One region of the Pseudomonas macauensis genome, then DNA from elsewhere that is predicted to be linked to it. Evidence: riboswitches for the same ligand, from Rfam matches in the RefSeq annotation. Region 1 holds a riboswitch; the other holds the start of a gene.
What was found. A riboswitch is a leader RNA that binds a small molecule or an ion and turns the genes downstream of it on or off. The one in region 1 is predicted to bind manganese.
Positions count from the first base shown of each region.

Region 2: linked by a shared signal. The riboswitch ahead of SD196_RS23485 (sodium:calcium antiporter) and the one ahead of SD196_RS22285 (TMEM165/GDT1 family protein) in region 1 are both predicted to bind manganese.

Region 1 is NZ_CP138377.1:4,876,820-4,881,121, forward strand. It holds gene SD196_RS22280 (amino acid permease) at 1-1,260, shown strand, start outside; yybP-ykoY riboswitch at 1,305-1,421, shown strand; gene SD196_RS22285 (TMEM165/GDT1 family protein) at 1,512-2,093, shown strand; gene SD196_RS22290 (ketosteroid isomerase-related protein) at 2,201-2,644, shown strand; gene SD196_RS22295 (NAD-dependent epimerase/dehydratase family protein) at 2,768-3,775, opposite strand; gene SD196_RS22300 (M48 family metallopeptidase) at 3,810-4,302, opposite strand, start outside.
Region 2 is NZ_CP138377.1:5,117,965-5,122,266, forward strand. It holds gene SD196_RS23480 (carboxyl transferase domain-containing protein) at 1-1,406, shown strand, start outside; yybP-ykoY riboswitch at 1,444-1,662, shown strand; gene SD196_RS23485 (sodium:calcium antiporter) at 1,728-2,738, shown strand; gene SD196_RS23490 (type 1 glutamine amidotransferase domain-containing protein) at 2,827-3,504, shown strand; RNA gene ssrA (transfer-messenger RNA) at 3,579-3,936, shown strand; gene SD196_RS23500 (hypothetical protein) at 4,066-4,302, shown strand, end outside.

The sequences.
Region 1 (4,302 bases):
GGCGAGTTGGCGGCGTACATCCCCGACTCCGGCTCGTTCTGCACCTATGGCAGCCGCTTCATCGACGATGGCTTCGGTTTCGCCATGGGTTGGAACTACTGGTACAACTGGGCGGTGACCATCGCCGCGGAACTGGTGGCCGCGCAGCTGGTGATGAAGTTCTGGTTCCCCGACGTGCCTGGCATGTACTGGAGCGTGGTGTTCCTGGGCATCATGTTCATGCTCAACTTCTTCTCGGTGAAGGGTTTCGGCGAGAGCGAGTTCTGGTTCGCGCTGATCAAGGTGGTCGCCGTCGTGGTGTTCATCGGCATCGGGCTGGCCAGCATCATCGGCATCATGCACGGCATCGACAGCCCCGGCTTCAGCAACTTCACCGCCGGTGACGCGCCCTTCGTCGGCGGCCTGCAGGCGATGATCGGGGTGGCGATGATCGCCGGCTTCTCCTTCCAGGGCACCGAGCTGATCGGCGTCGCCGCGGGCGAATCGGAAAACCCGCAGAAGTCCATTCCCATCGCCATCCGCCAGGTGTTCTGGCGAATCCTGATGTTCTACATCCTGTCGATCTTCGTCATCGGCATGCTGATCCCCTACACCGATCCGAACCTGCTCAAGACCGACAGCACCGACATCAGCACCTCGCCCTTCACCCTGCTGTTCGAGCGCGCGGGCCTGGCCGCCGCGGCGGGCGTGATGAACGCGGTGATCCTCTCGGCGATCCTCTCGGCCGGCAACTCCGGCATGTACGCCTCGACCCGGATGCTCTACACCATGGCCACCCAGGGCAAGGCGCCGCGCCTGTTCACCCAGGTGTCGGAAAGCGGCGTGCCGCGCTATGCGCTGCTGGCCACCACCTTCATCGGCGCGCTGTGCTTCCTCACCAGCTTCATCGGCGACAAGACCGTCTACACCTGGCTGCTCAACGCTTCGGGCATGTGCGGCTTCATCGTCTGGCTGGGCATCGCCGTGTCGCACTACCGCTTCCGCAAGGCCTTCGTCCTGCAGGGCGGCGACCTGAACAGCCTGCCCTACCGCGCCAAATGGTTCCCCTTCGGTCCGCTGTTCGCCTTCACCCTCTGCCTGATCATCACCCTGGGGCAGAACTACCAGGCGTTCGTCGGCGAGGAAGTGGACTGGGCGGGACTGGTCGCCACCTACATCACCATCCCGCTGTTCCTCGCGATCTGGCTGGGTTACCGCTTCAAGAACGGCACCCGCTTCATCCGCTACGAGGACATGGACATTCGCTCCAGCCGCGAATGATCCGACCTGCAGGCTTGCCCAAGTCCTACGACTTGGGCAGAATGCGCCCCGTCCTAGGGGAGTAGTCTCCCGCGAGCGCCCAGCTCGCCCGGTACGCGTCAACACACTTGGTCCGCAGACCATGGCGCGTGCGACCCGCCTGCAACGCTCAGGCCCGGGTTTGACAAGACCTATGACACGAGCAACCTGACCCGGGGCGGGCAGGTGGCGCGTGTCATGGTGCTTAGTCGACCCGCCCCTTAGGAAGCCTGATGGAATCCCTCTTCGTCCCAACCCTGATCGTTGCCCTGGCCGAAATTGGCGACAAGACGCAACTGCTCGCGCTCGTTCTCGCCGCCCGTTTCCGCAAGCCCTGGCCGATCATCGCCGGGATCATCGCCGCCACCCTGGCCAACCACTTCGCCGCCGGCGCCGTCGGCAGCTGGGTCGCCAGCTTCTTCTCCGCCACTGCACTGAGCTGGGTGCTGGCCGCCTGTTTCCTGGCCGTCGCCGCCTGGACCCTGATCCCCGACAAGCTGGATGACGACGAAGAAGGCGCGCTGAAGAAGTTCGGCCCGTTCCTCACCACCCTGATCGCCTTCTTCCTCGCCGAGATGGGCGACAAGACCCAGGTCGCCACCGTGATGCTGGCCGCGCAATACCCGCATTTCCTGCTGGTGGTGCTGGGCACCACGCTGGGCATGCTGATCGCCAACGTGCCGGTGGTGCTGGCGGGCAACTTCGCTGCCGACCGCCTGCCGCTGAACCTGATCCGTCGCCTGGCCGCCGCCGCCTTCGCCATCCTCGGCCTGGCCGCCGCCTGGCACGCGCTGCAACTGGGCGGTGTGGTCTGACCTGAAGCCCGGTGGGACCCTGGCGCGCCGGCCAATGCCTGTGTTTCACAAACGATACACAGTGGCGTGCCATTGTCCCCCGTATTTCAGCAAGCACAGGAAGCGCCATGTCTGAGAAGGATCTCAAGAGGCTCGCCCGCCAGCACATCGACCTTGTCTGGAACAAAGGTCATCTGGCGCTGGCCGAGCAGTTGCACAGCCCGGACTTCCTCTACAAGAGCGCCTTCACCGCGCAGCCGCTGAACAATGCCGGCTACCGCCGGCTGGTGGAGGGCATCCGCTCGGCCATGCCGGACCTGGAAGTGGTGGTGGAAGAATGCATCCGCGAAGGCAACAAGGTGTTCACCTGGAGCACCCTGCTGGGCAGCATCTCCCGCCCCGCCTTCGGCTACCCGGCCAGCGAGAAGATCCTCAGCCTGTCGGCCATGGGCTTCTGGGTGTTCAGCAGCACCGGGGAAATCCTCGAACTGTGCACCATGTTCGACATGGAGAGCTTCCGCGCGCAGATGGGGCTGCAGAACCGGCCCTTCGCCGAGAAGGCCCTGCCCTGACATGAAAAAGCCCGGCAATGCCGGGCTTTTTCATTTGTGCTCTTCGTAGGAGCGAGCTTGCTCGCGAACAAACTCCGCAGCGATGCGAGTTCGCGAGCAAGCTCGCTCCTACACATACAGGCGTCACAGATAGTCGTTGGCGTGGAACCAGGCAATCGCCCGTTCCAGCGTCTCTTCCAGCGGCACCTGGGCCTCGAAGCGCAGCTCTTCGCGCGCCTTGCGTCCGTCGAGGAACTGCCCGCCGGCCATCACCTCGATCGCCGTGTCGTCCAGCAGCGGCATCTTGCCGGTCAGCCGGTAACGCCAGCGTCCCAGGGTCGCCAGGGCTCGGGCACGGTGCAGCGGCATCGGCGTGGGTGCCGGCTTGCCCAGCAGGCGGGCGATGGTGGCGGTCAGCTCGCCCATCTCGATGTTGTGCCCGGTGAGCAGGTAACGCTCGCCGACCCGGCCGCGCTCCAGCGCCAGCAGCAGGCCGCGTCCGGCCTCGGAGGCGTCGATCACGTTGCGCCGGCCCGGCACGTAGTGAAGCATCTCGTCATGCCCGATGGCGGTGATCAGGCGTCCGGTGGTGGGGCCGATGTCGAGCTCGCCCAGCACCATGCCGGGAATCCCGATCACCACCGGCAACCCGCCACGCGCCTGCTCGCGGGCCTGCTCGTCGAGCGCCCACTTGCACATGACGTAGGCGCTCTTGCCGGTGGGCAGGCCCTCGTAGAACAGCCCCTCGTGCCCCGGCAGCCCCTGCGGGTGCAAGGGCATGGCGAAGGCGGAGCCGACGTAGAGAATGCGCGGCACCTTGGCCTGCAGGCAGGCGGCATAGAAATGGTTGGTCAGGTCCAGGGCACTGGCCACTTCCTCCTGCCAGCGCCGTGGGCGCACCGGGTAGTAACCGGCGCTGAAGATCACCCCATCCAGGCCGCTCAGTGCGCGCGCCATGCCCTGGTGATCGAAGAGCTCGGCCACCCGGCACTCCGGCTCGAGATAGGCCAGGCGTTGAATCTGCGAAGACGGCCGGTGGATCAGCACCAGTTGGTGTCCCGCTGCCTTGATGGCACGGGCGGCGTGATGGCCCAGGAGCCCAGTGGCTCCGAGTACAGCAATTTTCACGGGCGCTCCCTGTTCACGTTGCACAGCGGCGCGATCACGCGCCGCTCCTGGCAGGCCATCAGCGAGCCTTGGCTTGCTCGTACAGCGGCATCACCTTCGGAATGGCGGCTTTCAGGTTGGCCATCCGGGTGCTGTCAGCCGGGTGGGTGCTGAGGATTTCCGGCGGCGCTTCGCCACCACCTGCCTGCCCCATCTTCTGCCACAACGTCATCGCGGCGTTGGGGTTATAGCCGGCGCGGGCGGCCAATTCCAGGCCGATCAGGTCGGCCTCGTTCTCGTTCTGCCGGCTGTTGGGCAGGGTCATGCTGTATTCGACCACCTGGTGTGCCAGGTCGACACTGCCCTGGCCCAGCCCCAGCAAGGCGCCGCCGATACCCAGGCCCATCTGCTCGGCGTAGGCCCGGGACATGGCTTCACGGCCGTGCTCACGCAGGGCGTGGGCGATTTCGTGGCCCATCACCGCGGCGAGTTCGTCGTCGGTCAGTTGCAGCTTATCGATCAGCCCGGTGTAGACGATGATCTTGCCGCCGGGGCCGCAGTTGGCGTTGAGC
Region 2 (4,302 bases), 240 kb from region 1:
ACGGCGCCCTGGCCATCGCCGCCCAGCGCCGGCGCCGCAGCGTCGAGGAACTGATCGCCAGCAGCCCGGCCGACGGTCTGGTCAGCGGCCTGGGCAGCATCAACGCTGCGCAGTTCGGCGACGAGAAGGCGCGCTGCCTGGTGCTGGCCTACGACTACACGGTGTTCGCCGGCACCCAGGGCGTGATGAACCACAAGAAGACCGACCGCATGCTGCACCTCGCCGAGCAGTGGCGCATCCCGCTGGTGCTCTACGCCGAAGGCGGCGGCGGGCGGCCGGGTGACACCGATTTCGTTGGCGTCGCCGGCCTGGACAACATGAGCTTCGTCGGCCTGGCGCGGCTCTCCGGACTGGTGCCGCTGGTGGGCGTGGTCTCCGGTCGCTGCTTCGCCGGCAACGCCGCATTGCTGGGCTGCTGCGACGTGATCATCGCCACCCGCGATACCAGCCTGGGCATGGCGGGACCGGCGATGATCGAGGGTGGCGGGCTGGGTAAATTCGCTCCGGAGGAAGTCGGCCCCAGCGACGTGCAGAGCGCCAACGGCGTGATCGACGTGCTGGTGGAAGACGAGGCCGAAGCCACTCACATTGCCCGCCAATACCTCGCCTACTTCCAGGGCGACACCACCGACTGGGAATGCGCCGACCAGCGCCTGCTGCGCCACGCGGTGCCGGAGAACCGCCTGCGCGTCTACGACATCCGCCAGGTCATCGAACAACTGGCCGACAGCGGATCGTTGCTGGAACTGCGCCGTGGCTTCGCCGCGGGGATGATCACCGCGCTGGTGCGCATCGAGGGCAAACCCTTCGGCCTGATCGCCAACAACCCCATGCACCTCGGCGGCGCCATCGACGCCGAAGCCGGCGACAAGGCCGCGCGCTTCATGCAGCTGTGCGACGCGTTCGACCTGCCGATCATTTCCCTGTGCGACACCCCCGGCTTCATGGTCGGCCCGGAGGCGGAAAAGACCGCCACCGTGCGCCACGTGTCGCGCATGTTCGTCACCGCCGCCAGCCTGACCGTGCCCTTCTTCACCGTGGTGCTGCGCAAGGGCTATGGCCTGGGTGCGCAGGCGATGGCGGCCGGCAGCTTCCACGCGGCGCTGTTCACGGTGGCCTGGCCCAGCGGCGAGTTCGGCGCGATGGGGCTGGAAGGCGCGATCCGCCTCGGCTACGCCAAGGAACTGGCCGCAGTGGAAGATGCGCAGGAGCGGCAAAGGCTGTTCGACAAGCTGGTCGCCGCGGCCTACCGCAATGGCAAGGGACTGAACATGGCGAGCTACCTGGAAATCGACGACGTGATCGACCCGGCCGATACCCGCCGCTGGCTGCTGCGTGGCCTCGCCTCGGTGCCGCGCCCGGCGCCTCGCCAGGGGAAGAAGCGCCCACTGATCGACACCTGGTGACCGGTCGGGTTGAGCTAAGCTTGTGATCGGCTAGAATGCGCGCGTCATTGGGGAGTAGCCGACCGCTCGTGCGAGCGGGGGCGACGTCAACACACTTGGCCCAAATCCGTTGACGATCTCGCGAGCTAGAGCAGAACTGGGCGCAGCAGATCGTAGACAGATTTCAGGCCATGGCGTCGCTAGCGATACGTTGCCCGGCAAGACCTTTGACCACGCAGCCTCCAAACAGCCGGGGAGCGCGTGGTCATGGGTATCGAACCGGCCGGGAGTTTTCACCGTGATGCACTATCCCGCACCTCGCTCCATCCTGGAGCCCCACGCATGCTGACCTTCATCCTCGAACTGCTCGGCATGCTGCTGGTGATCCTGATTGCCGCCGAAGTCTTCACCAACGCGCTGGAGCATCTCGGCGAGCGCCTGGGCATTTCCGAAGGCGTTACCGGCTCGCTGTTCGCCGCCATCGGCACCGCCCTGCCGGAGACCCTGATCCCTCTGCTGGCCCTGTTCGCCGGCACCAGTAACGCCAACCTCAACCAGGAAGTCGGCGTCGGCGCCATCCTCGGCGCGCCGTTGATGCTCTCAACCTTGTCCACCTGCCTGATGGCCTGCTTCGTCCTGCGCGCACGCGGCCTGACCGGACGCGTACGCCCCGAGCGCACCGGCCTGCAGCGCGACTTGAACTTCTTCCTGATCGCCTTCAGCCTCGCCACCGTCGCCATGTTCGTGCCGACGCAATACCTGACGGTGCGCCTTGGCTTGAGCCTGCTGCTGGTGCTCACCTACGTCGCCTACATCACCCTCACGCTGCGTGCCTCGCAGGAACTGGTGGAGAACGGCCACGGCACCGAGGCCGACCACCACATGTACCTGTCTCGCATCGGCTTGCCGACCAACCTGGGAACCATCCTGCTGCAATTGCTGCTAGGCCTGGCTCTGCTGGTGCTGGGCGCCAAGGGCTTCATCCACGGCGTCGAGGGGCTGTCGCACCTGCTGGGAGTTTCCGCGCTGCTGCTGTCGCTGCTGATCATCCCGATCGCCACCGAATTGCCGGAAAAGATCAACAGCATCCTCTGGGTCCGTCGCGGCAAGGACACCCTGGCCTTCGGCAACATCAGCGGCGCCATGGTCTTCCAGGGCACCCTGCTGCCCGCCATCGGCATCCTGCTCACCCCCTGGCAACCGCGCACCGAAGTCCTCACCGGCGTGCTGATCACCCTTGGCGCCGCTCTCTGGCTTCGCCTCAATGCCCAGCGCGACGGGTTCCCGGTCTGGGTGCTGCTGCTCAACGGCGTGCTATACGCCGCCTATCTGGGCATCACCCTGTCACGCTGACGAGTACGGCGTACCGCCTACACTGACCAGTCTGGGCTGCCGTTGCTGCGGCAGCCGCTCGTCACAGCGATACGCCGAAGGAGTGAGCATGAAAATCCTGGTAGTCCTGACCTCCCACGACCAGCTCGGCAGCACCGGCAAGAAAACCGGCTTCTGGCTCGAGGAGTTCGCCGCGCCCTACTACGTGTTCAAGGATGCCGGCGCCACCCTGACCCTGGCCTCGCCCAAAGGCGGCCAGCCACCGCTCGACCCCAAGAGCGATGAGGAAGACGCCCAGACCCCGGCCACCCGCCGCTTCCGCCAGGACAGCGAAGCGCAGGCCGCGCTGGCCAATACCGTGAAACTGACCGAGGTACACGCCGACGACTACGACGCCATCTTCTACCCCGGTGGCCATGGCCCGCTCTGGGACCTGGCCGAGGACAGAACCTCGGTGGCGCTGATCGAAGCCTTCCACTCCAGCGGCAAACCCGTCTCCGCCGTCTGCCACGCCCCCGCCGTATTCCGCCACCCGCGCGGGCTGGATGGCCGACCGCTGGTGCAAGGCCGACACGTCACCGGCTTCACCAACAGCGAAGAGGAAGCCGTGGGCCTCACCGACGTGGTGCCCTTCCTCGTCCAGGACATGCTCAAGGCCAACGGCGCCCGCTACAGCAAAGGCCCCGACTGGCAGAGCCATGTAGAGGTCGACCGGGGCCTGATCACCGGCCAGAACCCCGCCTCCTCCGAAGCGGTGGCTGAGGCCGTGCTGAAATTCCTAACCTGACAATGACTTGCGCCGCCCCGGTTGGACCTTGGGGCGGCTTTCCCGTAGAATGGTCGACGACCTTCAAAGGTTTTGGGGCCGATTAGGATTCGACGCCGGTAACAAAACTCGAGGGGCATGCCGAGTAGGTGACAGTTCTCGTAAATCAGCTGCCACAACTTTATAGTTGCCAACGACGACAACTACGCCCTAGCAGCCTAAGTGCCGCTAGCAGACCCTAGGGGATGCCTGTAAACCCGACGATTAGGTCTGTCATATAGAACAGGATCGCCGCCAAGTTCGCTGTAGGCGTAACGGCTAAAACTTATACAGCTCGCTCCAAGCACCCTGCCACTCGGGCGGCGCGGAGTTAACTCAGTAGAGATGGCTAAGCATGTAGAACCGACAGCGGAGAACTGGCGGACGGGGGTTCAAATCCCCCCGGCTCCACCAAACGCAAACGATAAGCCCCTGATTTTCCTAGTGAATTTCAGGGGCTTTTTCGTTTCTAGCGCCAACTGTCGAAAAAGAGTCGAAGACTCGAAGTGACTTCAAGGAGATCGAGGAATGGAGAATCCACCCATGCTGACCGCCGAGCAGATCGCTCAGCACGTACACGCGAAAATCGACGGCTACAAAGGGCTCAGCCTACTAGAACAATTCGCGATGTTTATGGGGAAGGCCCAAATTCTTGAGTTCGGGCTGAAAAACCTGCTTGGCCGGCGCTTCAATGTCCCTACAGAGAAAATGGAAAGATGGACGTTGGGGATGACCAAGAACGAGCTCAAGAACAGAGGCATTCGCCCAGACTTCATCGCC